DNA from 2 places in the Halopseudomonas sp. SMJS2 genome. Region 1 is predicted to be linked to the other one. Evidence: riboswitches for the same ligand, from Rfam matches in the RefSeq annotation. Region 1 holds a riboswitch; the other holds the start of a gene.
What was found. A riboswitch is a leader RNA that binds a small molecule or an ion and turns the genes downstream of it on or off. The one in region 1 is predicted to bind glycine.

Region 1 (15,992 bases):
TGCAGTCCCCCAGGCCCTGCTCGGCCGGATTACTGTCCCGGCGCCGCGGTCCGCGTTGCTCGCCCCGTTCGGTGTCATAGGCGATGATCAGGGTATCGCGGTCGAACATGACGCTCTGGAAGCGCCCGTAGGGGCACATGTCGCGGCAGACCTTCTCGCGCAGCCAGCCGGCGTTGATATAGGTGGCGGCAGTAAAGAAGAACAACCAGAACGCCGCCTGGGCGCCCAGCTCGAAGGTGAACAGACCCACTGCCAGCTCGCGGATCGGCGTGAAGTAGCCGACGAAGGTGAGCGCCGTGGCCAGGCTCACGCCCAGCCAGATGGCGTGCTTGGCACCGCGTCGCAGCAGTTTGCTCAGTGACCAGGGCGCAGCATCGAGACGCACGCGCTGATGGCGATCGCCTTCGGTGACTTTCTCCGCCCACATGAAGACCCAGGTCCATACGCTCTGCGGGCAGGTATAGCCGCACCAGATGCGTCCGGCGACCACCGTGATGAAGAACAGGCCGAAGGCGGCAATGATCAGGATCGCCGACAGCAGGATCAGGTCCTGGGGCCAGAAGGTCGCGCCGAAGATATGGAACTTGCGGCTGGCTAGATCCCACAGCACGGCTTGGCGCTGGTGCCAGTTCAGCCAGGCCGTGCCGAAGAACAGCAGGAACAGCAGGCCGGCGCCGAGCAGGCGCAGCCGCCGGTAGTACCCTTCGAAGCTGCGTGTATGGATCGGCCCGCCGAGCTGGGCGGGTGTGTTGCGTGCAATGGTGGCGTCGATGATCTCGACGGGAATACGTTCACCCATGGTCTACCCCATCAGTCATGAATCAGGCTGGTGACATGATCGTGATTGGGTCTGATATGAAACAGGCTCAGGTTTTCGATAAAAAACCGTATCAGCAGCAAAGCCGCGTCGTTAGGGGGTGACGCATTGTCGCAGGCCGCTCTGTTATGACGAGGCGGGGATTAATGGCACGATTAGCCGTTCATGGCAGGGCACTGATACGGTTTTCAGCACGGCAACTGAGCCTGTTCATTTGTTAATTGATGTTGCATAGTGCGCGGTCGAATCCAATTTGCCATGGGGCTGTCGCTGCATGTATTTCCAGCAAAACAAGTGCGTACGGGGCGGGTCTGGTCCCCGTGAAAGGGGGTGGGCATGAATCTGGGTGCTCTGCTGTGGTTGATGGCGCTGCAGGTGGCGGGTGCGGTGATCAGTCATTTTCTGGTGCCGGCGCTGCCGGGGCCGATTATCGGCATGGTGTTGCTGGTGCTGGGCCTGGCCTTCCTCGGCGAGGTACCGGAGTCGCTGCAGCGGACCGCGTCCGCACTGCTTGGCTATCTGCCGCTGCTGCTGGTGGTGCCGGCGTCGGGCATCATGCTCAGTCATGATCGTCTGCTGGCGGACTGGTTGCCCATCGCGCTGGCGCTGGTTGGCTCGCTGCTGGTAGCCGTGCCGTTCTGTGGCTGGCTGTTGCAATGGCTGATCCGCCGTCAGGAGAGCCGCCAATGATCGCCCTGCTGGTAACCATCCCGGTGTTTGCGCCGATGTTGACCATAGCGGCCTATCAGGTGGCGCTCTGGGTGCAGCGACGCACTGGTTCGCTGCTGCTGCAGCCGGTAATCGTGACGCTGATGCTGGTGATCGCGATGCTCCTGCTGCTGGATATCGATTACCTCATCTACCGCGAAGCCGCGGAGCCGATCGCCCTGTTGCTCGGCCCGGCGACCGTGGCGCTGGCGGTGCCGCTGTATCAGCAGCGTCAGCGCATCCGCATGTTGCTGTGGCCGATCCTGATCACCCTGCTGGTCGGTGGCGTGCTGATTGTGGTGCTGACCCTGCTGCTTGGCTGGCTGCTGGGCGCGCCCTTCGTCACGCTGATGTCGCTGGCACCCAAGTCGGTGACCATGCCGATTGCCATGCTGTTGTCCGAGCAGGCCGGGGGTGATGCGGCGATGACCGCAGCGCTGGTGATGCTGACCGGGGTGATCGGCACCGTGATGGCGCCGCCGTTGCTGCGTCTGGCACGGGTTGACTCGCCCGCCGCGCGGGGGCTGACCCTGGGCATGAATGCCCATGCCATCGGCACGGCGCATGCGCTGCGCGAAGGTGGCGAATGTGCTGCCTTTGCGGCGTTGGGGATGAGTCTGCTGGGGTTGGCGACGGCGTTGCTGCTGCCCTGGTTCGTGGGCTGAATGCAATGCGGGGCCTGCATTGCGCAGGCCCCGCATTATCCGCAGGACTTCAGATCAGGATTCGCCCATGCCTGGCACCGGCTCGGGTGCCGAGTGGGCCCGCACCTTCTCTTCGATACGCCGTCCTACCTCCGCATCAATGTTGCGCCAGTACTCGAAGGCGCGCTCCAGCACCGGGCTGCGCACACCACCGAGCAGGCTGCCGGCTACCTGGTCGACCAGTTTGGTGCGTTCCTCATCGTTGAACACTTCACGCACCAGCGTGCCCGGCTGGCCGAAGTCATCATCCTCGGAGTGCAGTTCGTAGGCGCTGCGCACCATATCGCCGTCCGCTTCCCAGCCATCCTCCATCTTGCCGGTACTGTCCGCCCAGCTGCGATCGCTGCTGTTGGGTGCGTACACCGGTGCGTTGCCGCTGTGCTCGTAGGTCATCTGACCATCGAACATGTAAGTGTTGACCGGCACCTTGGGGCGGTTCACTGGCAACTGATGGAAGTTGGTGCCGATGCGGTTGCGCTGCGCGTCGTTGTAGGCGAAGGCGCGGCCCAGCAGCATCTTGTCCGGGGACAGGCCGATACCCGGGACCGTATTGCCAGGCGAGAAGGCCGCCTGCTCGATCTCGGCAAAGAAATTCACCGGGTTGCGGGTCAGGGTCATCTTGCCGACCTTGATCAGCGGGTAATCCTTATGCGACCAGATCTTGGTCAGATCGAAGGGGTTGAAGCGGTAGGTGGCGGCGTCGGCATAGGGCATGACCTGCACTGACATGATCCAGCTGGGATACTCGCCACGGGCAATGGCCTCGAACAGATCGCGGCGGTGATAGTCCGCATCGATCCCCGCCATGTCGGCGGCTTCGGCGTTATTGAAGAACTCCATGCCCTGCTCGGTATGGAAGTGGTACTTGACCCAGAAGCGCTCACCGGCGGCATTGACCCACATGAAGGTATGGGAGCCGTAGCCGTTCATGTGGCGCCAGGTGCGCGGCAGGCCGCGCGGCCCCATCAGGTAGGTTACCTGATGCGCCGATTCGGGGTTGTTGGTCCAGAAGTCCCACTGCATGTGGTTGTCGCGCAGGCCGGAGTCGGGCAGGCGTTTCTGGCTGCGGATGAAGTGGGGGAATTTCATCGGGTCACGCACGAAGAAGATCGGCGTGTTGTTACCGACCAGGTCGTAGTTGCCTTCGTCGGTATAGAACTTCAACGAAAAGCCGCGCACGTCGCGCCAGGTATCCGGGCTGCCCATCTCACCGGCAACGGTGGAGAAGCGCGCCAGCATCTCGGTCTGGCTACCTTTCTGGAACAGCGCCGCCTTGGTGTAGGCGGACACATCTTCGGTGGTTTCGAACACACCGAAGGCGCCGGCGCCCTTGGCATGGGGTTGGCGCTCAGGCACCTTCTCACGGTTGAAATGGGCCATCTGCTCCAGAAAGTGCACATCATGGAGCATGATCGGGCCATTGGCGCCAATGGTCAGAGAATTGCGATCGCTGGGTGCCGGTGCGCCGGTACTCATGGTCGAGCCGGTTGGCGTTTTACTGTTTGAATCACTCACGGGGCGTCCTCCTTATCAGGCATCTGGCGAAGCTCTCTCGCATGGCTTCAGCTCTCAATGTAGACCATACGGAGGAATAGGCAGCCTTGCCAGGTGCCGACTCGATAATCAGTCGTTCCAGCGCCCCGGCGCGTAGGAAAACACCGGCAGTGCCAGCGACCAGCGAATTGCCGCCAGCCGCACTGCCAGGCCGAAGCTGAAGGAGGCCAGCAGGTTCACGTCATGGTTGATGCCCCAGTGACGCAACACCAGATAGAGAATCGCCACCGCCAGTGAAACGCTGGCATACAGCTCCTTGCGCAGCACCATGGGTGTGCGATTGCACAGCAGGTCGCGCAGAATGCCGCCGAAAATACCCGTGGTGATGCCGGCCATGATCACGACCGGGGTGGGGTAATCGAGCCGCAGAGCGACGTTGCAGCCGATCACGGTGAAGGCGATCAGCCCCATGGCATCGAGGATCAGGAATAGGCTGTGCAACCGGTGCATGAAACGGGCGATCAGCACGGTCAGCAGGCCAGCGGAGATGGTCAGGTAGATGTACTCCGGATGCTGAGTCCAAGTGACTGGGTAGTTGCCCAGCAGCATGTCGCGGACCGTGCCGCCGCCCAGAGCAGTGATGAAGGCTATGAAGGCGACACCGAACATGTCCATGTTGCGGCGGCCGGCAGCCAGGGCGCCGGACATGGCTTCGGCAGTGATGGCGATCAGATAGATGTAGAGAAGCACACAGAACTCCTGCAAGCTGTGACGCCTCTCCCCCTGTCCTTTTACCTGAGAGTTTACGCAGTCATGGACTGCTTGCCCCTTCGGTGGGTTGCCTTGGCAACCTCTCTCCAGCTGGCTGTGCGGTCACCCGCTGCGCTGGGCAGTATCGGGTGTCCTGTGATTCGCAGTAATGGGTACCTGAGCGATTATGGGAGTTTGCGCCTTCGGCGGGGGCCTGGGGCCCCTCTCTCCTGCGACCGGCGATTATACAGCAAGCGCCTGGCTTTGCTATTGCTGACTGCTTCATTGTGTCGCCGGCGCCGGGCCGGCAGATTGGTTACACTGAGTCTGTTTTCCCCAGCAGCAAGCGGAGGGACCAATGCACCAGCAGATTCTCGATTTCTGGTTTGATCAGCTCAAGCCGGCGATGTGGTGGAAGAAAGATGCGCAACTGGACCAACTGATCGAGCAACGTTTCGGTGAACTGCATCGGCAGGCCGCCAGAGGCGAGCTATGGGAATGGCGCGCCACGCCCGAGGGGCGGCTGGCCGAGATCATTCTGCTTGACCAGTTCTCGCGCAACATCCACCGTGACCAACCCGATTCTTTCGCCCATGACGGGATGGCGCTGGTGCTGGCCCAGGAGGCTATTGCCGCCGGCGCCGATCTGGCCCTGCCGGTGATACAGCGCAGCTTCCTGTATATGCCATTCATGCACAGTGAGTCGCTGGTGGTCCATGAGCGGGCGGTCATGCTGTTTGACACACCCGGTATGGAATCCAGTCTGGACTTCGAACTGCAGCACCGGGATATCCTGCGGCGCTTCGGTCGCTATCCGCATCGTAACCGCGTGTTGGGACGAGCCTCCACCGAGGAAGAATTGCAATTTCTGACCCAGCCGGGTTCCTCATTCTGAGCCCGGGATACCTTATTGCCGTATCGATCCATATTCGAGGAGTCTGACCATGCATACCAAGATCCTGCCATCGGCCGTGCTTGCCGCTGCCCTGACCACGCTGGCCGGTTGCAGCACCTCGGCGCCGGATACCACCGTGCCCCGGATCGGTGGTGGTGAGCCTTTTACCGCCGAGCTGAATTGCGGGCGCCTGCCGATTTCCGCCAAGGGCGATGATGACCTGCTGCTGACGGTCGGTGATGAGCAATTCGCCCTGAGCCGGGCGATCAGCGCTTCCGGTGCGCGTTATGTGGCTGCGGGTGAGCCGGAGACCAGCCTGTGGTTCAAGGGTCAGCAAGCCTGGCTGGTGTTGCGTGGTGACGACTACCCACTGTGCGCGCCGAGTGACAGCATCATTGAACCTTACCGCGCCGCCGGCAACGAACCCTTCTGGTCGGTGACGTTGGAGGGTGGCCAATTGACCCTGAACCGCCTCAACGAAGGTGAATCACCGGCCCAGCCCTATATGGCGGACGAGACCGCCGGCGAGGTGGTGACCAGCGGCAACCCACCGATCCGCTTGCAGGCCAGCGATCAGCTGTGCCGTGACACCATGAGCGGAATGCCCTATCCGCAGCAGGTCAGCGTGCAGGTGGACGGCGTTACCCTGAACGGCTGCGGTGGTGATCCGGCGCGGCTGCTGCAGGGCGGCGAGTGGGTAGTGGAGGACATCAATGGCGGTGGCATTATCGACCGCTCCCGTGTGACCCTGAATTTCTGGCGTAACGGCCAGGTGAATGGCCGTGCCTCCTGCAACAACTTCATGGGAGAATACCAGCTGACCGGTGAAAGCCTGACCATCAATCAGCCGGCCACCACCCGCATGGCCTGCGCGCCTTCGCTGATGGAACAGGAGCAACGGGTGCTGCGCAATCTGCAGAGCCTGCAGGGCTTTGATTTCGACGATACCGGTGCCTTGCTGCTGCGCTCGGCTGAAGGTTCGCTCAAGGCCCGCCTGGAACACTGATAATAATCAAGGAGATATACATGCTGGCGTTGATATTGGGTTTGGTGCTGTTTCTCGGGATACATTCGACTCGTCTGTTTGCTGCTGACTGGCGGGTCGCGCAGATCGACCGGCGCGGCTTGCTGGCCTGGAAGGGATTCTATGCTGTTGTTTCGCTGGTGGGGCTGCTGCTGATCATCTGGGGCTACGGGCAGGCACGGTTGTCGCCGACCTGGCTGTGGCTGTCGCCCATGTGGACCCGCCATCTTGCTGCGCTACTGACGGTTCCGGCCTTCATCCTGCTGGCGGCCACCTATATTCCCGGAACTCATATCAAGACCCGGGTCGGGCATCCCATGCTGCTGGGCGTCAAGTTCTGGGCCATCGCCCACCTGATCGCCAATGGCACGCTGGCCGACCTGCTGCTGTTTGGTGGTTTCCTCGCCTGGGCGGTAGCGCTGTATGTGGTCTTGCGCCGGCGTGATCGTCTGGCCGGCGTGAGCTATCCGGCGGTCGGCTTCAGTCGGGACCTGATTGCCATTGTGGTCGGGTTGGTCGCCTGGGTGGTCTTTGCCATGTGGTTGCACGGCGCGCTGATCGGTGTCCGCCCCTTCGGCGGCTGAGCCTTACCTGATGCGGCCTGGCCGCCAACCCGGGAGTACGAACCATGCAACTGCTGTATCCGGAGATAAAGCCCTTCGCCCGTCATGATCTGGCGGTCGAAGCGCCCCATGTGCTCTATGTCGACGAGAGTGGTCAGGAAGACGGGCTGCCGGTGGTGTTCATTCATGGTGGGCCGGGTGGTGGCTGCGACAACCTGAGCCGACGCTTCTTCGATCCGTCGATCTACCGCATCATCACCTTCGATCAGCGTGGTGCCGGCCGTTCCACGCCCCACGCCAGCCTGGAAAACAACACCACCGCCGCGCTGATCGAGGATATGGAGGCGCTGCGCATCCACCTGGGGATCGACAAGTGGGTGCTGTTCGGCGGTTCCTGGGGTTCGACCCTCGCCCTGGCCTATGCCCAGGCGCATCCTGACCGGGTGCTGGGCATGATTCTGCGCGGGATCTTCCTGTGCCGCGACGAGGATATCCACTGGTTCTATCAGGAAGGCGCCAGCCGCATCTTTCCCGATTACTGGGAGAACTACCAGGCGTTGATCCCGGAGGCGGAGCGCGATGACATGGTAGCCGCCTACTACCGACGCCTGACCGGGGACGATGAAATCTGCCAGATGCATGCCGCCCGGGCCTGGTCCGGCTGGGAAGGTTGCTGCGCCACCCTGCGGCCCAGTGCCCAGCTGGTCGACCGCTTTACCGAGTCGCGGCGCGCGCTGGCCATGGCGCGGATTGAGTGCCACTACTTCATCAACCAGTCTTTCCTTGAACCGGATCAGCTACTGCGCAATATGCCGAAGATTGCACATATCCCCGGCATCATCGTCCATGGTCGCTACGACATGGTCTGTCCGCTGGATAATGCCCACGCGCTGCATCAGCGTTGGCCCGGCAGCGAATTGCAGATCATCCGCGATGCGGGTCACGCGGCTTCCGAGCCGGGTATTGCCGATGCCCTGGTGCGCGCTACCCAGAGCATGGCCCGGCAACTGCTGAAGCTGGCGCCGGAGGCGGAATAGCATGAAGGGGCTGTTGCAGCGGGTCAGCCAGGCCCGGGTGGAGGTGGCGGGCGAGATTGTCGGCGCCATCGATCAGGGCTTGCTGGTGCTGGTTGGCATCGAGCCGCAGGATGATCGGGCCAGTGCCGACCGGCTGTTGCACAAGTTGCTCAACTATCGCGTGTTCAGTGATGCCGAGGGGCGCATGAATTGCTCGGTGCAGGACGTACAGGGCGGATTGTTGCTGGTATCCCAGTTCACCCTGGCGGCCGATACGCGCAAGGGGCTGCGCCCGGGATTCTCCACCGCGGCGCCACCGCAGCAGGCTGCCGAATTGTTCGATTACCTGCTGCAGCGGGCGGGCGAACAATGGTCACAGGTGGCTACCGGGCGGTTCGGTGCGGACATGCAGGTGCATCTGGTCAATGATGGGCCAGTGACCCTGCTGCTGGAAACCTGACCTCAGCTTGGCTGGAACCGCACCCACAGCATGATCAGCAGGGTCGCGGCCACGCCCCAGGCGAGCATCGCCAACAGCAGGATGGCAGGCAGCGGCAGCTTGCCGGCACCCCAGGCGATCACCGCAAGATAGATGGCGTAGGGCAACAGCGACCATAAGCCGAAGATGGCTGTGGTACGCAGGTCCGCCGCCGGGCGGGCGCTGCCGATAATGTAGTGGGCGATCACCGCAAAGGTGGGAAACAGCGGCACCAGTCCGGCGATATAGAAACTCTTGGAGCGCGCCAGCAGCGCAATGAGCAGAACCGCCAGTGCGCCGAGCAGCGCCTTGAATGCAAGTGAAATCATGAAGTCCATACCGGGCCGATGCGCTGCTCACGCTATGCCCGGCAGGTTATCAAGTCAAGGCCGCTCCCACATCAACTTGCGATCACTGAGCTCGGTTCAACGCTTCCTCCACGAATTCCAGCCGATCCTGACCGAAGAACATTTCGTTCCCGACAAAGAAGGTCGGCGCACCGAAGACGCCCCGTTCGATGGCCTCTTCGGTGATCTGCCGCAGCTGGTCTTTCACCACCGGATCATTGATCTTCTGCTGTAGTTCAGCCATATCAAAACCGTGGCGACCCAGTACGGCGGCGACCACCTCGGGGTTGCCCATATCCTGTTGATCGACCCAGATGGCCTGGAACACCGTATTGACGTACGGGACGAAGCGATCGGTACCCAGGTAGGCGGCCGCGCCGCGCATCAGCTGCATGGTGTTGATCGGGAAGAACGGATTGTGCTGGAACGGCACAGCATAGCGCCGCGCGTAACGTTGAAAATCCTCGCGGGTATAACGCCCCTTCGCCGGCACGGTCGCTGGGGAGCTATTGCCGGTGGCCTTGAACACCCCGCCCAGCAGCATCGGCTTGTATGCCAGTTCGGCATCGTGGCGCTGCGCCAGGCTGGCGATCTGGGTCCAGGCCAGGTAACTGGCAGGGCTGCCTACATCAAAATAGAATTCGACTTTCTTGTTCATGTGCCTTGTCCTGTGGTGGTGGGGGTCAGAAGGTTTCCATCCAGGGCCGCAGATCCAGTTCATGGGTCCAGCAGTCCCGTGGCTGGCAATGCAGTTGCCAGTACTGTTCGGCGATGTGCTCCGGGTCGAGAATGCCGCCCTGGTCTTTCAACGCGTAGCGCTCGGGAAAGTTGTCGCGGATAAACGCGGTGTCGATGGCTCCGTCGATGATCGGATGGGCGACATGAATGCCCTGCGGCCCGAGTTCGCGCGCCATGCTCTGGGCCAGGGCGCGCAGCGCGAACTTGGCGCCGGCGAAGGCACTGAAACCATTGCCGCCCCGCAGCGAGGCGGTGGCACCGGTGAAAATGATGGTTCCGCGAGCGCGGGGCAACATTGCCTTGGCCGCTTCGCGGCCGGTGAGGAAGCCCGACAGCGCCGCCATTTCCCAGACCTTGCGGTACACCCGTTCGGTGGTTTCGGTAATCGAGAATCGTACGTTGGCACCGATATTGAACACCACCACCTCGATGGGACCTATGTCCCGCTCGATATCGCTGAACAGCGCGACCATCTGTTCTTCACTGCGGGCATCGCAACCAAAGGCATGGGCGGCGCCGCCGGCCGCTGCGATATCGCTGACCAGTGGCTCAAGTTTATCGGCCTGGCGGCGGGTGACGCACAGGGTGAAACCTTCACGGGCGAAGCGCCGGGCAATGGCCCCGCCGGTGGCATCGCCGGCGCCGATGACAACGGCAACGGGTGGTCTGGACATGGGGTACTCCTTATCGGTTCTTTTTTGGAACTGATTAGATAGTCAGTTTCTTTTTGGAACTTGTCAAGCTATCCTGTGGCCCTGTACGAACGAGGAGTCGAGTATGCGTTGGGAAGAGTTGGACCAGCAGCCCTGTTCATTGTCCCGCACCCTGGCGGTGGTCGGTGACCGCTGGACCTTGCTGGTGCTGCGCGACTGCTTTCTCGGCGTTCGCCGTTTCGATGAGTTCGAAAAGCGCCTTGGGGTCACCCGGCACGTATTGGCCGATCGCCTGAAGAAGCTGGTCGAGTATGGGGTCTTGGCCAAGGTGCCCTATCAGCAGCGACCGCTGCGCGAAGAGTACCGGTTGACCGAGCGCGGGCTGGAACTGCATTCGGTGATGCTGGCGCTGGTCAGCTGGGGTGACCGGCACATGGCCGACGAGCGGGGCGCACCGATCCGCCATATCCACAAGGGCTGCGGCCAGGTCATGCGACCGGTGACGGTCTGTTCCGAATGTGGTGAGCCGGTAGCGGCGCGGGATGTGCAGATCGAGGTGGGAGAGGGCTGGCAGGATGCGACTGGCGAGCTCATTCCCCCGAGGCTGGCGCGCCAGTCGGGGAATCAGGACCGCTGATACAAGCGCTGCTTGGTTCCTAGCTGGTCAGATCAGAACAGCCGGGCAAGCAGTGCGGTCACGGCGGTTTCTACCCGCAGGATACGTTCACCCAGCTGTACCGGCTGCAAGCCGGCGGCGCAGAGCTTGTCCACTTCGTAGGGGATCCAGCCGCCTTCCGGGCCGATGGCCAGGGTAACCGGGCCAGCCAGCGCCCTTGGGCAGGCGGGAAAGTCGCCGGGGTGGGCTACCAGTCCCGTGGTCCCGGCTACCAACGCCGGGAGCTGGTCTTCGACAAAAGGCTTGAAGCGTTTCTCGATGCGCACGCTGGGCAGCACCGTATCGCGCGCCTGCTCCAGGCCCAGCAACAGATTCTCCCGAATCACCTCAGGCTGCAGGAAGGGCGTCTGCCAGAAGCTCTTTTCCACCCGATAGCTGTTCAGCAGGATGATCTCGGCCACGCCGAGTGTGGCGCAGTGCTGCAGGATGCGGCGGAACATCTTGGGGCGCGGCATGGCCAGCAATAGAGTCAGGGGCAGCTTGGCGGGCGGTGGCTGGGTCAGGTTGATCTGCAGCTCGGCCTGCTGCTGGTCCAGCGCTAGCACGGTGCCTTTGCCCATCAGGCCGTTTACTTCCCCGACCCGCAAGCTGTCGCCGACGGCTACCTGCTGGATCTCCAGCATATGCTGCAGGCGCCGGCCGCTCAGCCGCACCTGCTGCGGAGCAATGAAATCCTGCTCCTCAAGCAGCAACAGGTTCATGCGGAGGGGGTGTCGTCTTCGGTTTCGGCTTCGGTCGTGCGGGTCACCGGTTTGAGCAGCCCGGCGAACAGGATTCCGACCTCATAGAGTAACCACATGGGGCCGGCCAGCAGCGTCTGGGAGATGATGTCCGGCGGGGTCAGCACCATGCCGATGACGAAACAGCCGACCACCACATAGGGCCGAATCTGCTTGAGCTTGGCGACGTCAACCGCGCCGGACAACACCAGCAGGACCGTGGCCACCGGAATCTCGAAGGACAGACCGAACGCCAGGAACAGCGTCATGACGAAGTCGAGGTAGCTGTTGATGTCGGTCATTACCGTCACCCCTTCGGGGGCGGCGCTGGTGAAGAAGCCGAACACCAGGGGGAACACCACGAAGTAGGCGAACGCCATGCCGGCATAGAACAGGATGATGCTCGATGCCAGCAGCGGCAGGGCGATGCGCTTCTCATGCTTGTACAGACCGGGCGCGATGAACCCCCAGATTTGATGCAGGACAAAGGGCATGGCCAGGAATAACGCGCTGATCAGCGCCAGCTTGAACGGCGTCAGGAAGGGCGAGGCCACATCCGTGGCGATCATGCTGGTGCCTTCGGGCAGGTAGGCCCGCAGCGGCTCGGAGATGAAGGTGTAGAGGTCGTTGGCGAAGTAGAACAGGCCGGCGAAGATCAACATCCAGATCAACACGATGCGCAGCAGGCGCGAACGCAGTTCGGTCAGGTGCGCGACCAGCGGCATCTCGCCGAGGTTGGTCTGGATCGGGGACTTTTTACTCATTTGGGTGCAGTCGGATCATCGTCAGTGGGGCTGGCAGCCGTAACGGCAACCGGTGGAGTGGGCTCGGCCGGTGCCGGGGTGTCGACCTCGGGCGGCTCGGGCCTGGTCTCGTCAGCTGTCGCAGTGATGTTACGTTTGACGTTGGACTCACCCGGCTTCTTCTTCGCCAGATCGGCCATGATCTTTTCGTTATGCAGGGTCTGGCGTATTTCGTCAGCCCCCAGCTCGCGCTCTACCTGGCTGCGTACATCCGCCAGGCTGCGCTTGATCCGCCCCAGGTACAGGCCGGCCATGCGCACCGCACCGGGCAGGCGCTCGGGGCCGAGCACCAGCAGGGCGACGATCGCCACCACCAGCATTTCCAGAAAACCGATATCGAACATGGACCGTCAGTCCTTGTGGGGTGTGGATTCCGTTTTCTTCTCGGCCTGGACATCCAGCGTTTCGCCCTGCTTGTCTTCCACGGCGGGCTTGTCGTCATCATTCATTGACTTGCGAAAGCCCTTGATGGCCTCGCCGACGTCCGAGCCGATGCCTTTCAATCGCTTGGTGCCGAATAACAGGATGACGATCAGCAGGACGATCGCCAGTTGCCAGACACTGATTCCACCAAAACCCATCTCAACCTCCAGGGCAAAGCCCTATTCGTGTGTGCGCGCTGCTTTTTCGGCCAGGCCGGACAAGTCAAAACGCCGTTCCAGTTCTTGCAGTACATCATCCGGGCCCAGGCCCAGATGACTGAGCATGACCAGGCTATGAAACCACAGATCGGCGGTTTCATAAATCAGCTCGCTTTTGTCCGCGCTGTGCTGACAATCCTTGGCCGCCAGCAGGGTTTCGGTGCATTCCTCGCCGACCTTTTCCAGGATCTTGTTCAGACCCTTGGCATGCAGGCTGGCGACATAGGAGCTGTCCGCTGCTGCTTGTTTGCGCTGCTCCAGCACCTCGGCCAGACGCGCCAGAGTGTCATTCATGCTTGTGCTCATAGATATGTTCCGGGTTTTTGATGACAGGATCGCTATCCTGCCAGTGACCATCCCTGAAAACCTTGTAGAAGCAGCTTTCCCGACCGGTGTGGCAGGCAATGCCGCCGCGTTGCTCGACCTGCATGATGATCACGTCGTTGTCGCAATCCAGGCGCAGCTCATGCAGCACTTGTATATGGCTCGACTCTTCACCCTTGCGCCACAGCTTGCGCCGGGAGCGGGACCAGTAGACGGCGCGGCCTTCCGCTGCGGTGAGTTGCAGCGCTTCGCGGTTCATCCAGGCGACCATGAGTACACGGCCGCTGGCGGCGTCCTGGGCGATGGCAGGGATCAGGCCGTCGGCGTCCCATTTGATGCAGTCCAGCCAGTCGGTATCGGTTCGGGTATCGGTCATATCGGTTGGTCGTCAGAGTCGTTTCGGGTTGTTGCCGTCGCGCCGCAATACCAGCCAGCTCCCGGCGGCCAGTAACAGCCAGTACATCGGCTGGGCCTCGGTCCACAGGTTTATGTCCGTACCCAGACCGTTGGCGCCCAGTGCCACCAACACCACACCGATCACCCGCAGGGCGAGAGCATCGCTGTGACGGCCGGCGGGGGCATGGTGATCCCGTTGGGCGATATTGTCCAGCGCCCGGTGGGTGGTTTCTAGCAGCGGCGGGATGCGCTCCAGGTGCTGTCGCAGGTTCTGCAGTTGATGCCGCGGACCAGCGCGCTCACGCATCCAGCGCTCAAGATAGGGTTTGCCGGTGCTCCACAGATCCAGATCGGGGTACAGCTGGCGCCCCAGCCCCTCGATATTAAGCAGGGTTTTCTGCAGTAGCACCAATTGCGGTTGCACTTCCATGTTGAAGCGCCGGGCGGTCTGGAACAGGCGCAGCAGCAACTGGCCGAAGGAGATGTCCTTCAATGGACGCTCGAAGATAGGTTCACAGACGCTGCGGATGGCGGCCTCGAATTCGTTGATCCGGGTCTCCGGCGGCACCCAGCCGGAGTCGATGTGCAGCTGCGCCACGCGGCGGTAGTCGCGCTTGAAGAAGGCCATCAGGTTGCGCGCCAGATAGGTCTGGTCCTCCGGCGTCAGGCTGCCGACGATGCCGAAGTCGATAGCGATGTACTGCGGTTCCTGCGGTTGATGGCGGGAGACGAAGATATTGCCCGGGTGCATGTCCGCGTGGAAGAAGCTGTCACGGAACACCTGGGAGAAGAACACTTCGACGCCGCGTTCGGCCAGCTTCTTCATGTCCGTGCCCTGGGCGCGCAGGGCGTCGATGTCGGTCACCGGGATGCCGCTGATGCGCTCCATGACCAGTACCTTGTGGCGGCACCAGTCCCAATAGATGGTCGGCACATAGAGTACCGGCGAGCCGAGGAAGTTGCGCCGCAGCAGCGAGGCGTTGGCCGCCTCGCGATACAGGTCCAGCTCGTCGAAGATGGTCTGCTCGTAATCGCGTACCACTTCCACCGGACGCAGCCGCCGCCCCTCGCGGGAAACGCGCTCCAGGGTGCGCGCCGCCAGGTACAGCCATTGGATATCCTGATGGATGACGTCTTCGATCCCCGGGCGCACGACCTTGACGACTACGTCGCTGCCGTCATGCAGCAGGGCGGTATGTACCTGGGCGACGGAAGCCGAGGCCAGTGGCGTATCGGAAAACTCGGCGAATACCGCTTCGATCGGCATGCCCAGCTGTTCTTCGATACGCTGGCGTGCCTCATCGGAGGGGAAGGGCGGTACCTTGTCCTGCAGGAAGGCCAATTCGATGGCGATGTCGTCGGGCAGCAGATCGCGGCGGGTCGACAGGATCTGGCCGAACTTGATGAACACCGGGCCCAGGCTTTCCAGGGCCAGGCGCAGGCGTAGGCCGCGGCTCAGGTCCCGGGGTGCCGGATACAGCTTCCATGGCCCGAACAGCATCAGCCGGCCATACCAGGGTAGCGGCAGTGGCTGGATCAACTGATCCAGGCGGTAGCGGGTAAACACCAGCAGAATGCGAAACAGGCGCAGAAAAGCGGTCAGGTTCATGCGTCGTCAGGTCCCGTTTCAGGCAGCTCAAGGCGGCGTATGCGCGCGTCCAGCCGGTCCAGCTGCAGGCGCAATTCATGGATCGACGCAGCGGCGGCGTCGGCTTCAGCGCGGCCGACCAGTTGCCGGCCCTCTTCAGTGAGGTATTCACCGACCGCGCGTTGCAGGCTCTGCCGGGTGGTACCGAGCCAGTTCCGACTGCCGCGCGCCAGATTGCCGAGGGCATGCGCGGCAACGGGGCCCAGCCAGCGGGCCAGGGCAGCCTCTCCATCGATCTGCAGGTCGTTGAAAATGTTCTGCAGCTGCACCAGCACCTGGGTATCCCCGGTCAGTTCCAGCTCGGGTGACAGCAGCAGTTGCTGGCGGTTGCTGCTCAGCGCCAGGCGGGCCAGCAGGCTCGCCGGGGCGCTGAGGGTGCAGTCGACGTCATACTCATAATGCTGCGCCAGGCGAACTCCGCCGTGCCCCGGCAACAGGTACAGCTGCAGGTCGGGCTGGCGTACGCACAACAGGATAGCGCGCCCCTCCAGGGCCGCCAGTCGCTGGGCGGTCAGCGGGTCCTGATCGATGGCCAGTGCAAGACTGCGCTCGACACCGGCCAGCAGGGCGGTGCTCAACAGCATCAGGGTTTGATGCC
Region 2 (15,992 bases), 1.1 Mb from region 1:
GGATACCGCACGATCATCGGCACCCGCAGCCCGCCATTGAAAGGCGAGCCCTTGTAGGAGTAAAACGGCGTGTTGGCGGCATAGCCCCAACCGGGACCATATTCGCTCCAGCTGCCGGGGCGGCCCAGGTCCGCATAGTCCTGATCGTAGCGCAAGCGGTAGAACAGCGGCGCTATTTCGGTCAGTACCGTGGACTCGGCGCCATTGTCGCTCATGAAGACAATCAGCGTGTTGTCATAATCGCCACTGGCCTTGAGGTGACTGATGACCCGGCCGATGCTTTCGTCCATGGCTTCGGCCATGCCTGCGTAGACCGCCATCTGCCGGGCGCGATAGGCGCGCTCTTCGTCGCTGAGGCCGTCCCAGTCGATTGGCTGGGTATCATAAAAAGTGCCCCAGTCGTTGCTGATGACCGACTCGGCAGTGCGGGGCAGCAATCCCATGGCGGTCAGCCGTTCATAGCGCTGCTGGCGAAGCACATCCCAGCCACCCTGGTAGGTATCGGCGTATTTTTCCACATAGGCTTCGGGCGCATGATGCGGCGCGTGCACGGCCTGGAATGCGAGGTAGGCAAAAAATGGCTTCTCACTGCCCTGCTCACTGCTCAGGTATTCGATCAGCTTGTCGGCATAGTAGAACGACGAATAGAAATCATCCGGCAGACTGATCGGCTGACCATCTTCAACCCAGGTCGCCGTGCCGGCGGGCAGGTAGTGCTTGGCTTCCCAGTTGTCAGCCCCGCTTTCAAGCAGGGCCACCGAACGATCAAATCCCCTGGCGTTGGGCAAGCTCTCCGGCCGTGAGCCCAGATGCCATTTGCCGGCCATATAAGTGCGGTAGCCGGCATCTCGCAGCAGGGTCGGCAAGGTCACGGCCTGATCATTGAGCCAGGTTTCGTAACCGGGCTGGCCTTTCTGGTTGTCGGCCATGATCTCCTTCATGTTGCCCATGCCGACCTTGTGGCTGGTGACGCCGGTCATCAGCATCGCCCGCGTCGGGGAGCAGGTCGCGGCCACGTTGAAGTTGCTGAACTGGATACCTTCGGCAGCCAAGGTATCGATATTCGGTGTACTGATCTCACCGCCGTAGACGCCAGGATCGGAAAACCCCATGTCGTCGGCGACGATCAACAGAATATTGGGGCGGGTGTCAGCCTGACCGTATAGCGGCGCGAGCAACGCAAGCGTGCCCAACAGCAGGGCCAGGGGAGGAAGTCTGAGCATGGTGTGCGATCTCGTCTGTCGTAGTTGTTATCCGTGTTCTTGATTATATAGAGCAATTACTCTACTTTGTAAACAAGCCGGCTGACCAACCCGCTCGGCGGATAGCTGCAAGTGCTTGATCAAGGCTCCAACGCAAGTCCAAAAACAACAGCAATTGGAGAAAGAAATGCATAAGACAAAAGCGCGGCTCTACGGCGTTGCCCTGAGCATGCTGGCGACCGGGGCAGCAGCCCAGAGCCTCAGCCAGTCGGAGATAGATCAGCTGAGCACCAACCTTACCCCCATTGGTGCGGAAAAGGCCGGCAATGCTGACGGCACCATCCCGGAGTGGACGGGCGGGTTGCCGCAGGACGCGGGCCAACCTCTGCCCAATCACTTCCTGGAAAACCCCTTCCAGGATGAACAGCCCGAGTTTGTGATCACCGCGAGCAACTACCAGCAATATAAAGACCAACTGACACCCGGTCAGGTGGCGCTGTTCGAGCGCTATCCCGACTCCTTCCGCATGCCCATCTATCCGTCCAGACGTACCGTCGGTTACCCGCAGGCGGTCTACGATCAGGTCAAAGAGACCGCCGGACAGGCCAGGTTGCTGAATGGTGGCGACGGTGTGGAAAACGTCAGGCCGGGCTCGTCTTTCATATTTCCGCTGCCCAAGTCAGGTGGCGAAGTGATCTGGAACCATATGACCCGCTATCGTTTGAATGCGCACCGCTGGTACATGCAGGTGATGCCGCAAACCAACGGTTCGTACACCTTGATCAAGCTGGAAGAGAATATCGGCTACCCCGAACAGATGCCGGATATCGACCCCACGACCATGCCCAACACCCTGCTGTTCTTCAAGCAGCAGATCAACGCACCCGCGCGCCTGGCCGGTAATGTCCTGCTGGTTCACGATACGCTGGATCAGCTGAAAGAGCCGCGCATGGCCTGGGTTTACAATGCCGGCCAGCGGCGTGTACGCCGCGCTCCGCAGGTATCCTATGATGGCCCGGGCAGCGCCTCCGATGGCATGCGTACCGTGGACAACTTCTCCATGTACAACGGCGCACCCGACCGGTACAACTGGACGCTGGTCGGCAAGAAGGAAGTCTATCTTCCGTATAACTCCGCCAAACTGACCACGCCAGGCCTGAAATACGCTGACGTCATCAAGGCCGGACACATCAATCCGGAGCATGCGCGCTTCGAGCTGCATCGCGTCTGGGAAGTACAGGGCAACGTGAAGGACGGACAGCGGCACATCTACAGCCAGCGAAATTTCTTCATCGACGAGGATTCATGGATGATTGGCCTGGCGGATCACTATGATGGCCGGGGCGCGCTATGGCGTGTGGCTGAAGGACACCTCAGCTTCAATTACCAGTACCAGATTCCCGGTTATGCCCTGGAAACCCTGTATGACATTATTGCCGGCCGCTACATAGCCCTTGGCATGTACACCGAGGAAGCCTCTGCCCCACAACTCGACGGCACACCGCCCACTTACAACCAATTTACCCCTGCTGCCTTGCGCGCTGCCGGCGTACGCTGATCGACCGGGGGTCGTATTCCCCGGATGATCCGCCGACTTGCTAGAATAGGCTCCTTTCATCCCGGGAATCGGCACATGGATATCAGTCTGGCCCGCACCTTTCTGGAGATCGTCCGCTGCGGCAGCTTTGTCGCGGCAGCGGAGCGGTTGCATGTCACCCAGGCTGCCATCACCTCGCGCATCCAGAGCCTGGAAAGCCAGCTCAACTGCACCCTATTCATCCGCAACCGCTCCGGCGCCAGGCTGACGGTCGACGGCGAGGCGTTCATTACCCATGCCACGCAGATGATCCAGGCCTGGGACAATGCCCAGCGCGACCTGCCGCTGCTGAAAGGTTTCAGTGATGTGCTGCACATTGGTGGCGAGGCCAGCCTGTGTACACCACTGATTCTGGATTGGGTGCGCGCGCTGCGACGGGAGATTCCAGAACATTCGGTGCGCGCCGAAATCGGCGACAGCAGCACCCTGATGCAACGCGTCGAACAGGGCTCGCTGGATGCGGCGCTGGTGTATCAACCGGAGTACCTGCCCGGTCTGCAGGTGGAAGAACTGCTGGAAGAAAAGCTCATCCAGGTGAGCCTGCCCGGCCAGCCGGAACCCTACGTCTACATCGACTGGGGCGAAGGCTTCCGGCGCCAGCACGACGCCGCCCTGCCCGACAAGGCCCGCGCCCCGGTCGCCTTCAACCTGGGCCCGCTGGCATTGCAATACATCCTTGAAGCCGGCGGCTCGGGCTACTTCCGCAGCCGGGTTGTCCAGAGCTATATCGACAATGGTCTGTTGGAGCCGGTCAACATGGCGCCGGAGTTCAGCTTTCCGACTTATCTGGTGTATTCGCGCCAGCGGGAATCGGCCATCCTCGACCAGGCGCTGAAACTGCTGCGCTCTCTCGCCCATACCAATCAGGATTGGTCCCAGCGCTGGATCCGATGATCTGAACCTGGCTTGCCGCAGCTTGCGATGAGCCAATAACAGACCTAGAATACGCCTCGCCCGCAGCAGGCTAACTCCCTCTAGCCCGCCGGCTTCCTTCCCCATCTGGTTCTGCTTTTCATGACAATGTCGAATACCGCCCACCAGGGCAGCTGGCTCAGCGTTGTTGCGCTGGCCCTGGCTGCATTCATATTCAATACCACCGAATTCGCCCCGGTGGCGCTGCTCAGCGACATCGGCGCCAGCTTCGGGATGCAACCCGAGCAGGTCGGCCTGATCCTCACCATCTACGCCTGGCTGGTCGCACTGATGTCGCTGCCGCTGATGCTGCTGACGCGCAATATCGAGCGTCGCCGGCTGCTGATGGGAGTCTTCATTCTGTTCATCATCAGCCATCTGCTGTCATTCGTGGCCTGGAGCTACGAGGTGCTGGTGATCAGCCGCATCGGGATTGCCCTGGCCCATGCCGTGTTCTGGAGTATCACCGCTTCGCTGGCGGTTCGCGTCGCCCCGCCGGGACGGGAAGCGCAAGCCCTGGGACTGCTAGCCACAGGCACCACCCTGGCCATGGTGCTGGGCATCCCGCTGGGTCGACTGGTCGGTGAAATGGTCGGCTGGCGAGTCACCTTCCTGGGCGTCGCCTTGATCGCCCTGCTGACCATGGTCGCCCTGGCACGCATGCTGCCGTTGCTGCCGAGCCAGAACAGCGGTTCGCTCAGCAGCCTGCCGGTACTGGTCAAGCGCCCGGCACTGATGGTGGTCTATGGCCTGGTAGTCATCTGTGTAACCGCCCAGTTCACCGCCTACAGCTACATAGAACCTTTTGCTCGGGACATTGCCGGCCTGTTCGGCAACCAGATCACCGGGCTGCTGCTGGTATTCGGTGGTGCCGGTCTGTTCGGCGCGCTGATCTTCAGCCGCTGCAGCCCCTTCTATCCGCGCAGCGTGCTGGTCGGCAGCATGTTCGCCCTGACCTTCTGCCTGTTGCTGCTGTTGGCGTCGGCCACGAACATCTGGACCCTGGGTATTCTGTGCTTCGTATGGGGTGCGGCTATTCTCGGATTGACGCTGGCATTGCAATCCCGCGTTCTGCGCATCGCCTCGGATGCTACTGATGTGGCCATGTCGCTGTTTTCCGGCCTGTACAACCTGGGCATCGGTGCTGGCGCGCTGCTCGGCAGCCAGGTGACCACGCATATGGGCCTGGCAAACGTCGGTTTGGTCGGCGGCGTGCTGGGCCTCGGCGGCCTGCTCATCTGCCTCACCGCCCTGTGGCGCCTGCCGCCGCAGATGCCGGTGACCCAGGCGGCATAAGCCGACGCGGATTTTTGGCGCCGGCGGCCCAGCGCTGCCGACGCCCTTTGCCTTTCAGAATACGCAAGACCATGGAAGGTCGAGCGAGCCCAGATTCTACGTCTTAACCTACTCCTCCCGCCCTCGCAACAAGTCCGCCAACGCCGCCAACGCCGGGATACTCAACGGCATCGTCTGCGCACTGCTGGCAATCGGATGCGAGGACAGCCGCACCATCACCATCCCCACCGCCGGGTTGATGTGGATCATCTGGCCATGCACACCCAGCGCTTCAAAGGCGCCATCCGGGTTGTGGCTGATCCACCACTGGTTGCGATAGGAATAGCCCGGCTGGAAATCGCGGCCGGCCGCCTTGAACTTATCCCGGTCACCACCCTCACGGATCTTTTCGATTGCCGCGGCGCTGATGATCTGCTGGCCGTTGACGCCTTGAACTTATCCCGGTCACCACCCTCACGGATCTTTTCGATTGCCGCGGCGCTGATGATCTGCTGGCCGTTGAATTCACCACCCAGCCTGACCATCTCCGCAAACCGCGCCAGATCCCGCAACGTCACGTTCAGACCCGCGCCCGCCCACTCGGCCCCCTTGGAGTCGAGCAGCATATACGCATCCTCTTCAGTTCCCAGCTTGCGCCACAGGCGTTGCTCAATCAACGCAGCGGTGGACATGCCAGTCACCCGCCGCAGAATCCAGCCCAGCACCTCGGTGTGGGTGGTGCGATAGCGAAACGATTGTCCATGTTCATCCACACCGGCAGCAATGGTGGGCAGATAACTGTACAGATCCCGCGCGCCCGGGTAGTCATGGGGCACCGGCCCCATACCCGCGGCCAGCGAATACTTGACCACATCGGAATTGCGATCAGCATAAACCTCGCTGTAATCGATATCCGCGGTCATATCCAGGACCTGCTGCACCGTCGCTCCACGCCAACCGCTGTTTTCCAGCTCTGGCAGATAGCTCGTGATCAGCGCCGCAGGATCCAGCTCGCCTTCTTCGATCAACTGTGTAGCCAGCAGCCCCACAAAGGACTTGGTCACCGACCAGAGAATATGCGGCTCATCCTCGGGCACGCCCGCTTGATAGCGCTCAAACAGGACCTTGCCGTGCTGCATGACCAGCACGCCATCAACATAGGTCGAATCCAGATATTGCCCGAAGCTCATCTGCTCACCATCAGGGCCGGTGAAAGTCAGATCGGCAATCTGCTGCTCCATCCCCTCGGCCTGCGGCAATACGGAAACAGCTTCATGACCACGCGCCACCCGCCGCGAAGGAAACAGCTCCCGGGCATGATGGAAACTCCAGCGCGGATTAGGATAAGGCCGCATGAAACCCGCCTGGGTTATCTGCTTATCGGCGGCTGGCGGGAAGCCCTGCATCAATTGCAATTGATCAGTGCGTACTGACTTGGGGTCGGGCAGATCGGCTGCGTTACCCTGTGCAGACAATAATACAGTGGTCAATGTCACCCCCAATATCGCTGATTTTTTCATGACGTAACTCGTTTAATTAATTATTTTTCTTTCTCAGAGACTATCCAAGTAAACACGCTACTACCAACGCCAGTGATTACATTCGACTCGTGAATATCGGCTGATTGAAGAGCTATGCGCAGGAGCGAACTCAGACACCATTCCACCCCACCAACAGATCCCCCGTCCCCCTTACATCCTGCCGCGTACTTCCCATCACCCGCACCGCCTGCGCCGCCCGCTCCGGCTGAAACACAAAACAAGCCCCCGCGCGTGCCCGCATGGCTACGCCCGCGTTGGGGATCAGGTCCAGGTCGAACCCCTTGCTCGCCGCCACCATCACCGCCCGTCGCTGTACGAACAGGGCTTCCAGCATCTGGTCATCCAGGTGTTCGTCCGCCCACGGCATGACGCTGCGCAGGTCTTGTTGATTACACTGATCCTCGCTGTCGATTACCGTGCCACGCAGGCGCCAGTCGAGTAGTTTTTCATCATCCAGCCAGAGCTGGGCGTGACGGTACTCGTGCATCGCGCCGACCACTTTGGCTACGTATTCCCGCCTCCCCGGTCGCAGTGCCTGGGAGAGGGCCACCATCAGCAGGTCATATTGATGCGTGCATTGCTGCTTGCTGTCGATATCCGGCAGGTTGATGGCGATGCGTTGGCGCAGGGGTTGGCCAACGAAGGCCTGCAGCTGCCGCTCTGCCTCGGGGCAGAGGGTCCAGGGCGTACGTCGGGCGGTGCTGGCTACTGAGGTGATGCACTCACCATCGTGACCCAGCTGTAACACGAAATAATGGTGCTCATCCTCCATGGCAACCAGGCATTCGGTCGGGCTTACATCAAAAATCACCCGGCGGAAGAAAACGTGGGGGGAGTCCAGCTCTTGCATGGCACGCCTCAATGTCTGTTTTTATTGGTCGGCATTGTCGCCCAGAATGTCTCAGTCATAGACAGCCTACCCGTTTATCGACTGGCCCAGAAGGCTGATTCGCCACATCAATACCTTACAAAAACAGAACAATCTCTACAGCTTCAAACGTCTTCTGGCGTGTTTCTATCTATACAATCACCCATTCGGGCCTGGATCACTACCGCCGAGTATCCGACAATTCATGCAGATATCAGGAGAACAGGCATGCATAAACTGATCGGCGCACCAGTTTCACTTTATACCGGCAAGGTACGCTGCTATCTGCAATTCAAGGGCATCAGATTTGAAGAAGTTCTGTCCACGCCGCAGATTTTCAAGGAGCTGATCATTCCCCGAACCGGGGTGCGTTATATTCCGGTGCTGGTGACGCCGGATGACCAGGTAATCCAGGACTCCACCGAAATCATCGACCATCTGGAACATCATTTCCCGAACAGGTCCGTGTACCCAACCGGTCCTTGTCAGCGGCTGGTTGCGCTGCTGCTGGAAATCTACGGTGATGAATGGCTGGTTAATCCCGCCATGCTCTATCGCTGGAAGATCGAAGAAAACCGCGAGTTTGCCATTCAGGAATTCGGTCGCACTCGCCTGCCCAGCGCCAGCGCAAAAGAGCAATATGCCGCTGGACTGGAGGCATCCGGCCCCTTTGCCGGCGCCCTACCCCGTCTGGGCATCACCGATCATTCCCGCGCCGCCATCGAGCAAAGTTATCTGTCGCTGCTCGATGAACTGAACATCCACTTCAGCGATCATGACTATCTACTCGGCGATCAGCCCTGCATCGGCGACTTCGGCCTGATTGGCCCCCTGTATGCCCACCTCTATCGCGACCCTGCTTCCGGACGCTTGATGCGCGAGCGCGCGCCGCAGGTAGCGCGCTGGGTTGAGCGCATGATCAGTCCGGATGCAAGCAGCCATGACGGCGGCTTTCTGCCGGATGATCAGGTACCGGAAACGCTATTGTCCATCATCAACCGGATGTTCGATGAACAGGTACCCGTACTGCTGGAAACCGCTCGGCAACTGAAAGAATGGACCGAGGCCAACCCCGACGCCGAGGATATTCCCCGCGCTATCGGCACGCTTCGCTATCGGCTGGGTGACATGGAGGAAGAGCGACTGGTGTTTCCGTATAACCTATGGATGTGGCAGCGCGCCCATGATTTCTATGGCGAACTCACTGGCGATCATCGCGCGGGGATAACTGCGATACTTAACGACGCGCAGATCCATGCTCTCGCCACTCCGTTGTCCGTTCGGTTACAGCGGCGGAATAACAAACTGAAACGCCAGACAGAATCGGGGCAGTAAGCTGCCCCGTTTGCCGATGACTTTCAGCCTTTCAACACATAAGCCAGAATATCAACCACCTGCTCCGTAGTCGTCGCCCAGGCCATCGCCGCAGCATCAACTTCTTTCAGCGGGTGGACAATATCCTCGGCATGCAGGGTGACGTAGGGTGTACCCAGCGCAGCGCAGTAACCGGCATCGAAGGCGGCATTCCACTGCTTGTACTTATCTCCAAAGCGCACCACCACCAGATCGCTCTGCTCGATCAAAGTCTTGGTGCGGATGGCGTTGACCTTGGCTGATTTGTGGTCGCGCCAGAAGGCATTGTCTTCCGCACCCAGATGGTCACCCGCCGCGTCGCTGGCGTCGTGATTGGTCACTGCCGAAGTGAAAACGACATCCAGGCCCTTGGCCTCAGCGCCGCGCTGAATCTCATCGCGCCAATCGGTATGAATTTCGCCGGAAAGATAAACGTAAAAGGACATGGAGCCTCCGCTAGCAAAAGGCCCGACCATACCAGAGGCACCGGCAAAGGCAAAACAGCGGCCTGCTTGTGAATCCATTATTCGCATGGCGCAAAAATTTCTTAACAGACGCAGGGCATCATCTATCAGCAAACCTCCATCCAGTGGAGGGCTGTTCCGCCATTACAGGGAGTTACACGTTGAAAACCACCTCAGGGCTGCGAGCCCGATTAGTAAAGTTATCGCTTGCCGGGCTTGTCTGCCTTTCTTTTCCAAGCATCGCCGCACCACTGCAACTACAGATTAATGGCTCCAACACCATAGGCGCTCAGTTGGCACCCCTGTTAGTTGAAGGCATGTTGAAAGAGTCAGGCGCTACGGATATTGATATACAGCTCGATGCCGAACCGCAGGAACACCGCATCACCGCCGTCAGCGCTCAGGGCGAATTGATCGAAATCAGTCTGAACGCACATGGCTCTACCACGGGCTTTACCGGGCTGATCGACCGCACAGGGCAGATCGCAGCATCGTCCCGACCGATCAAGGACAGTGAAGTCACAGCACTGAAAAATGCCGGAAACATGCTCAGCAAGGAAGCAGAGCAGGTGATCGGCCTGGATGGCCTGGCGGTCATCATGCACCCGGAAAACCCGCTCGACAGCCTCAATATCGAACAGATTGCCCGGATATTTTCCGGCCAGGTCTCCGATTGGGCGCAGCTCGGCGGGCGCCAGGGTAAAATCAGGGTACACGCCAGGGACGGTAACTCCGGGACCTGGGAGACCTTCCGGGACCTAGTGCTGAAACCCAATCAGGTGGATCTGCTCGCAGATGCCCACCGCTACGAATCCAACGCAGACCTGTCCCGGGCCGTCAGCAGTGATCGCAATGCTGTCGGCTTTGTTGGCCTGGCCTATATACAGGAAGCCAAGGCGCTGTCCATCACCGCTGGTGACTCCCGCCCCATGTACCCCAGCAAAGCGCTGGTAGCCACAGAGGATTATCCGCTGGCCCGCCGGCTATATATGTATATCAGCCCCGAAGAAACCAACCCGCTGGCACTGGGGTTAATTGCCTTCACCCAGAGCAAAGCAGGGCAGGATATCGTGGACCAGGTGGGCTTTGTCGGCCAGAACATCACAGCCGCTCAGATCGCGCCGCAGCCCTATATGCCGGACGACTACCGCAAACTGGCCGAAGAAGCGCACCGCCTGTCGGTCAACATCCGCTTCAGTGAAGACAGCGCCCGACTGGATAACAAGGCCTGGCAGGACATCGACCGCCTGCTCGAGTATCTGCAGACTGAAAACAAGACCGAGTACAAGGTGGTCCTGGTAGGCTTTAGCGACCCGAGAAGCAGAGGCGCCGAACTACTGTCGCGCCTGCGAGCCAGAACGGTCAGCGCCGCGCTGGCCGGCCAAGGCATCTTCGTCAAGGACGTTATGGGCATCGGCGATGACCTGCCGGTAGCCGCCAACACCCATGACGATGGCCGAAACAAGAACCGGCGCGTGGAACTCTGGGTGTACTGAGCCGCCCGGCATCAAGTTGGCAGAACCGCGCATAATCAGGGTTACAACGATTGCATTTTCTGGCAATGTAGCGCCCATGACTCCGCACCGCGTCGCCAGATTGCGCACCCGGGGCGGGTCAATGTGATATCGGGAGAGACTGCCGGCTTGATCCGCCGCAGCGCCGAAGGAGCAACCGCCCCGGAAACTCTCAGGCAAACGGACCGCTATCACCGGTAAACTCTGAAGAGCCGCCCGTTACGTCGTCGGGCGCACCGAAGGAGCAAGCGGCAGCGCATTGGCGCCGCCGTGAAACTCTCAGGTCCAGAACAGAGGGGGCGCTCGCCGCGCATGGTGCGCACGGGCCTCAATCCCCTGACGTTACTGGAGCTACAACAATGAAAACAATCGCTGTCGTTGGTGGCGGGATCACCGGTATCACCACCGCCTACGCCCTGAGCAAACGCGGCTTCGCCGTTACCCTGTTCGAAAAACACCGCTACGCCGCCATGGAAACATCCTTCGCCAATGGCGGCCAGCTGTCGGCCTCCAATGCCGAGGTCTGGAACCACTGGTCGACCATCGTCAAGGGCCTGAAATGGATGCTCAAGAGCGATGCGCCGCTACTGGTCAACCCCAAGCCCAGCTGGCACAAGCTTTCCTGGTTCGCCGAATTCATCGCCTCGATCCCCAGCTACAACCAGAACACCATCGAAACCGCACGCCTGGCAGTGGCCGCGCGTGAGCATCTGTTTGCCTGGGCTGAAGCGGAAGGCATCGACTTCGACCTGAAGAAAAAAGGCATCCTGCACATTTACCGCGACAAGGCAGGTTTCGACCACGCTGGACGGGTATCCCAGTTGCTAGCCAAAGGGGGCCTACCCCGCCGCAGCGTAACACCGGAGGAAATGCGCAGCATCGAGCCCACCCTGGCCGGCCAGTATTACGGCGGTTACTTCACCGAATGCGACTCCACTGGCGACATCCACAAGTTCACCAACGGCCTGGCGGCGGCTATCGATCGGCTCGGCGTGCGCTGCCTTTACAACCAGGACGTGAAAGCGGTCACCACCGATGGCAAGCGCGCCAGCGTGACCACGGGCAGCAATGCTGGCGATGAGACACAGCATTTTGACGGTGTAGTGGTCTGCGCCGGCACCGCCAGCCGCGACCTGGCCGCCCAGTTGGGCGACCGGGTAAACATCTACCCGGTCAAAGGCTACTCCATCACCGTCAACCTCACCGACGAGATTAGCCGCGCCTCAGCACCCACCGTCAGCTTGCTCGACGATGAAACCAAACTGGTCACCAGCCGCCTGGGCAATGACCGCTTCCGCGTGGCCGGCACCGCCGAGTTCAATGGCTACAACCGTGACATCCGCGCCGACCGCATTCGTCCGCTGGTGGATTGGGTGAATGAGTGCTTTCCCGGCGTCAACACCCGCAGCGTCGTGCCCTGGGCCGGCTTACGGCCGATGATGCCAAACATGATGCCCAAGGTCGGGCGCGGCAAGTCGCCCTGCGTGTTCTACAACACCGGCCATGGCCATTTGGGTTGGACGCTGAGCGCTGTTACGGCGGATATGATTGGTGGGGTCGTGGAGCAGGCGTTGGGGAGTAACGCGAAGGCTGCTTCCCCGCAGCCGGCTCACGCGTAAGCCCGGGGCAAGACAGCGAGACTGGTGTGGTCTCGCTGTCGCTTTCTATAGGGGTTAGCTGCTAGCGCTGCCCGGGCCGATTACCGTATCAATAAGTCAGCTCAGTGCCGCTGACAGTAATCACCCGCTGATGGGAATATTCGTCCCGCGGGATGGTGCCAACCGAGGGACGGGCCTTCAGGTAATCCACCAGGCTCTGCGTGTATAACAAGCCGGTGTTGATCGACCGGCCATCTGCGGTCACCTCGCCCAGGGTGAGATACCCATCGCGCCCTTCACCAAGAAAATCATTGGTGACCATAACGTAGGTCTGGGTCGGGTTGATGGGTGCCCACAGGCCATCCGCACCTTTCACTTCGACGTTGCTGAAGCGGCTACCGCGTGGCTGCGACATGTCGAGATCCCAGCGCAGCGCTGCGGCGTAGGGGTGCGAACCATCGCCACCGCCATTTTCCACATGACTCCACACCGCATCTTCTAGGACGGCAACCGTCTCCGCACCGGTCACATCCAGCTCAACCAGCACGTTGGTGAACGGCAGCATGGTGGCGGCAGTATCAAAGGTAATGACACCTGCCGCCATGGGTGTTCTCACACCACCGGCGTTCTGCAGCGAGAAGTCGGCCCGCTTGCTGGCTTCAAGGAAGGCCTCGGCCACCAATTGCGCCGCGTCGCTGCCCTGTGCTAACTGATCTGCCAGCTCACAACCAGGAACCCCACCGCTGCGGGTAGTCCCTGGCACTCGCACCAGGCAGAAAGAAACCTCGGCAGAACCGATCTGCTCCTGCCGGGCCACGTCCAGCTGAGCCTGATAGCCGTCGAGGATACTCTGGGCATCCGGGTCCGGCTGGACCACCGCCACTTCCGGCAGCTCGTCCAGCACTTGGAGCAGCGCCGCTGTCTCCGTCTCGTTCAAGGGCGCGTCATCGCGCTGGAACTCGTCGCCGATAACCAGTGACGCCTGACCGTCGCAGCTTTCCACTGCACCTTCGGCATTGAAGCTGACGTTCATCAAACCAAATACCTTGGTGTATTCCCAGGCCTGCCCGATACAGACCAATTCACCATCGCGGTTGGTCACCACAGTCGGATAAGCCAGCGGCGTGTCTTCCGGCCCCTGCAAGCCCAGATTACGGAAATCCCCCACCAGCGTATGGGAATCACCGCCGATGATCACGTCTACACCACTCAACCGGGCGGCCATGTCGACATCGTTCTGATAGCCCTGATGCGTGAGCAGCACGATATGCTCGACGCCCTGCTCCTGCAGCTCGTCGATGCTGCGCTGGGCGGCAGTGACCTCGTCTTCGAATACCGTGGTGGGCAACGGGCGGGATGAATTCTGCGTCTTGCCGGCAATATCGATACCGACGATGCCCACCTGGACACCATCCACCTCGGTCACCACATGTGCCTTGATGTAGTCATCCACCGCTGATGGGGCCAATGGCGTGCCCACCGCGGGCTTGACGTTGGCCGCCAGTGCGGGGGTGTTACAGCTGCCATCGGCCAGATGATCCAAGAACGCTTTCAGTTGGGCGTCGCCATCGTCAAACTCGTGGTTACCCAGGGCAAAGGCGTCAAAGCACACCGTGTTCATCAGCTCGGCATCCGCCCGACCTTCGTAGAAGGTGTAATACAGGGTGCCGGTAACGGCATCGCCGGCGTGCAACTTGAGCAGATTCGCGTGCTCGGCTTCCGCCTCGTTGAACAAACGGGTTATCCGCGGAAAGCCCCCCACCTCGACCGTCGTAGGCTGACCATCCAACTGCAGTGTCAGCTCGAGTGGCTCCAGATTGGAATGATGGTCGTTGATATGGGCAATATTCAGCACCAGCGGCTGGCCGCTGTCTGCGTTATCGGAGGATGAGTCACTGTCGCTGTTACAGGCGGCCAGGGCGATACAGGTTGCCAGGAGGCTGAAGCTTTTCCATTGCATACTGGGCATGACGGGGCGTCCATGAGAGGTGGATTCCCGTACAAACTATGGGCCCAGCGTGACGCAGCAATGACGACAAAAAAACAATTGATTACAGGTCGGTGACTATGACCTAGAACGGTGTCGTTGCAGAAGTGCTTTCGGCGAAAGCTATTTTTCGCTTCAGGATGAGACAGCGCCTCACGCCCCGTAAGGTATCCCTTCGCTCTGCAAGACACTTCATCCATAAAAAATGACCGGTCATCGCCATGGCCACCGCCTTGCCATCTGGCCAGCATATAGTGCAGGCACTAGAAGGAGGATTCTGGATGAATCGTTATAAGGGATTTACGCTAATAGAGTTGATGGTGATACTAACTATCCTGGCCGTCGTCGCTCTTATCGCAGTGCCAAGCTTCACCACACTCATAAGAGATAACCGCACTGAAGCCCAGGCAGAAACCCTCAACGCACTGTTTCAGTTCGCCCGTAGTGAAGCAGTGATCCGCAAGATAGATACTTTCGTTGTCATCGATCCCAGCAAAGGCGAAATTGAAGTGTTCGCTTCAAGCGTGCATGGCGATTTACTGCGGACGTCATCCTTTGATCCCACCATCATCAGTCTCGACGTCAGCGCCACCACCGCCGGCTACCGCCCTAATGGCACTACCACCGTGCCCGGCTTCGAAGCAGTGCTCTGCGGCGACGGTAACGTCGATAACGCAAGGCTCGTAACCATTGCCGGCAGCGGCACTACCACCCTGCATAACAAGGGCAAGAAAGCCAACGGCGCCAATCTGGGGAGCTGCACGTTATGACACATGCAAGATCCGGCGGTTTCAGCCTTCTTGAAGTACTGATAACCATCCTACTGACGGCTGTAGGCATCTTGGGCATGGTCGCGATGCAGGGCAAGGCGATCCAGTACACCCAAGACTCAGTGGAGCGCACCCAGGCAGCCATGCTGGCAAATGAGCTTCTCGAAATTATACGCGCCACGCCCAGCAGTCTCCTGAGCACCGATGGCTCGCCCCTGTTCGACTCGCTACCGGCCAGCACTAGCGATGCCTGTCTCAACATAGAGAACAAATTGATGGAAACCCAAGTAGCCTGCTGGGCTACCAAGGCACGCACTCTACTGCCGGGAGCCGACTCCCTTGGCGAAAACTTCGTCTCGTGTATCTCCAATGAGCCGGGCGTATGCGACAACAACGGCGCCGCCGTGGAAATTCGTCTGGCATGGAATGCAACTGGCGAAGGCTGCCTTACAGCGGGCGATGTCGAGAATAGCCTCTGTACATTTACGTTCAGGAGCCAAATATGAAAGCGAACTCCCTAATAGATCGGCACCGCGGGCTCTCCCTGATCGAGCTGCTGGTCGCCTTGTTACTTAGCACGCTGCTTATTCTTGGTATTACCCAGGTATATATCGACAACAAGAGAAACTATGCCTTTCAGCAAGGCCAGTCCGATAATCTGGAAAATGCTCGTTACGCGCTCATGCTTTTTGAAGAAGAACTATATCGCACAGGCTACCAAGCCAGCGCGGATTACGGCTTCGAGAACGCATTTCGTGCCGCCCCCAACGCATCAGCAAATTGCTCGTTCGCTGCCGGCGAAGTCATCAATTTTGATGTGGAAGACCAACGCATATGCATTCGGTATCAGCCGTCTCTTCCCCAGCTCACTGTTTGCTCTGGCGAAGTAGTCCCTGGCTTGGCAGACCCGT

Region 2: it holds a riboswitch for glycine, as region 1 does, so the genes downstream of both, QAO71_RS13010 (D-amino acid dehydrogenase) here and QAO71_RS01065 (trimeric intracellular cation channel family protein) in region 1, are expected to answer to the same signal.

The regions. Positions count from the first base shown of each region.
Region 1 covers NZ_CP123445.1:233,432-249,423, forward strand. The annotation lists gene ccoG (cytochrome c oxidase accessory protein CcoG) at 1-799, opposite strand, end outside; gene QAO71_RS01050 (CidA/LrgA family protein) at 1,154-1,507, shown strand; gene QAO71_RS01055 (LrgB family protein) at 1,504-2,190, shown strand; gene QAO71_RS01060 (catalase) at 2,245-3,744, opposite strand; gene QAO71_RS01065 (trimeric intracellular cation channel family protein) at 3,853-4,473, opposite strand; glycine riboswitch at 4,497-4,594, opposite strand; glycine riboswitch at 4,628-4,716, opposite strand; gene QAO71_RS01070 (DUF924 family protein) at 4,832-5,368, shown strand; gene QAO71_RS01075 (META domain-containing protein) at 5,418-6,374, shown strand; gene QAO71_RS01080 (NnrU family protein) at 6,395-6,976, shown strand; gene pip (prolyl aminopeptidase) at 7,021-7,992, shown strand; gene dtd (D-aminoacyl-tRNA deacylase) at 7,994-8,431, shown strand; gene QAO71_RS01095 (GlpM family protein) at 8,434-8,775, opposite strand; gene QAO71_RS01100 (2-hydroxychromene-2-carboxylate isomerase) at 8,861-9,454, opposite strand; gene QAO71_RS01105 (SDR family oxidoreductase) at 9,480-10,208, opposite strand; gene QAO71_RS01110 (helix-turn-helix domain-containing protein) at 10,312-10,824, shown strand; gene QAO71_RS01115 (16S rRNA (uracil(1498)-N(3))-methyltransferase) at 10,857-11,564, opposite strand; gene tatC (twin-arginine translocase subunit TatC) at 11,561-12,346, opposite strand; gene tatB (Sec-independent protein translocase protein TatB) at 12,343-12,729, opposite strand; gene tatA (twin-arginine translocase TatA/TatE family subunit) at 12,736-12,966, opposite strand; gene QAO71_RS01135 (phosphoribosyl-ATP diphosphatase) at 12,988-13,320, opposite strand; gene hisI (phosphoribosyl-AMP cyclohydrolase) at 13,313-13,726, opposite strand; gene ubiB (ubiquinone biosynthesis regulatory protein kinase UbiB) at 13,739-15,355, opposite strand; gene QAO71_RS01150 (SCP2 sterol-binding domain-containing protein) at 15,352-15,978, opposite strand; gene ubiE (bifunctional demethylmenaquinone methyltransferase/2-methoxy-6-polyprenyl-1,4-benzoquinol methylase UbiE) at 15,978-15,992, opposite strand, start outside.
Region 2 covers NZ_CP123445.1:2,746,933-2,762,924, forward strand. The annotation lists gene QAO71_RS12960 (arylsulfatase) at 1-1,223, opposite strand, end outside; gene QAO71_RS12965 (DUF1329 domain-containing protein) at 1,390-2,760, shown strand; gene QAO71_RS12970 (LysR family transcriptional regulator) at 2,836-3,693, shown strand; gene QAO71_RS12975 (sugar transporter) at 3,820-5,007, shown strand; gene QAO71_RS12980 (hypothetical protein) at 5,116-5,268, opposite strand; gene QAO71_RS12985 (serine hydrolase) at 5,253-6,506, opposite strand; gene QAO71_RS12990 (DUF2889 domain-containing protein) at 6,637-7,377, opposite strand; gene QAO71_RS12995 (glutathione S-transferase) at 7,624-8,730, shown strand; gene QAO71_RS13000 (YtoQ family protein) at 8,754-9,194, opposite strand; gene QAO71_RS13005 (substrate-binding domain-containing protein) at 9,530-10,708, shown strand; glycine riboswitch at 10,829-10,924, shown strand; gene QAO71_RS13010 (D-amino acid dehydrogenase) at 11,086-12,345, shown strand; gene QAO71_RS13015 (5'-nucleotidase C-terminal domain-containing protein) at 12,434-14,293, opposite strand; gene QAO71_RS13020 (GspH/FimT family pseudopilin) at 14,593-15,081, shown strand; gene pilV (type IV pilus modification protein PilV) at 15,078-15,587, shown strand; gene QAO71_RS13030 (prepilin-type N-terminal cleavage/methylation domain-containing protein) at 15,584-15,992, shown strand, end outside.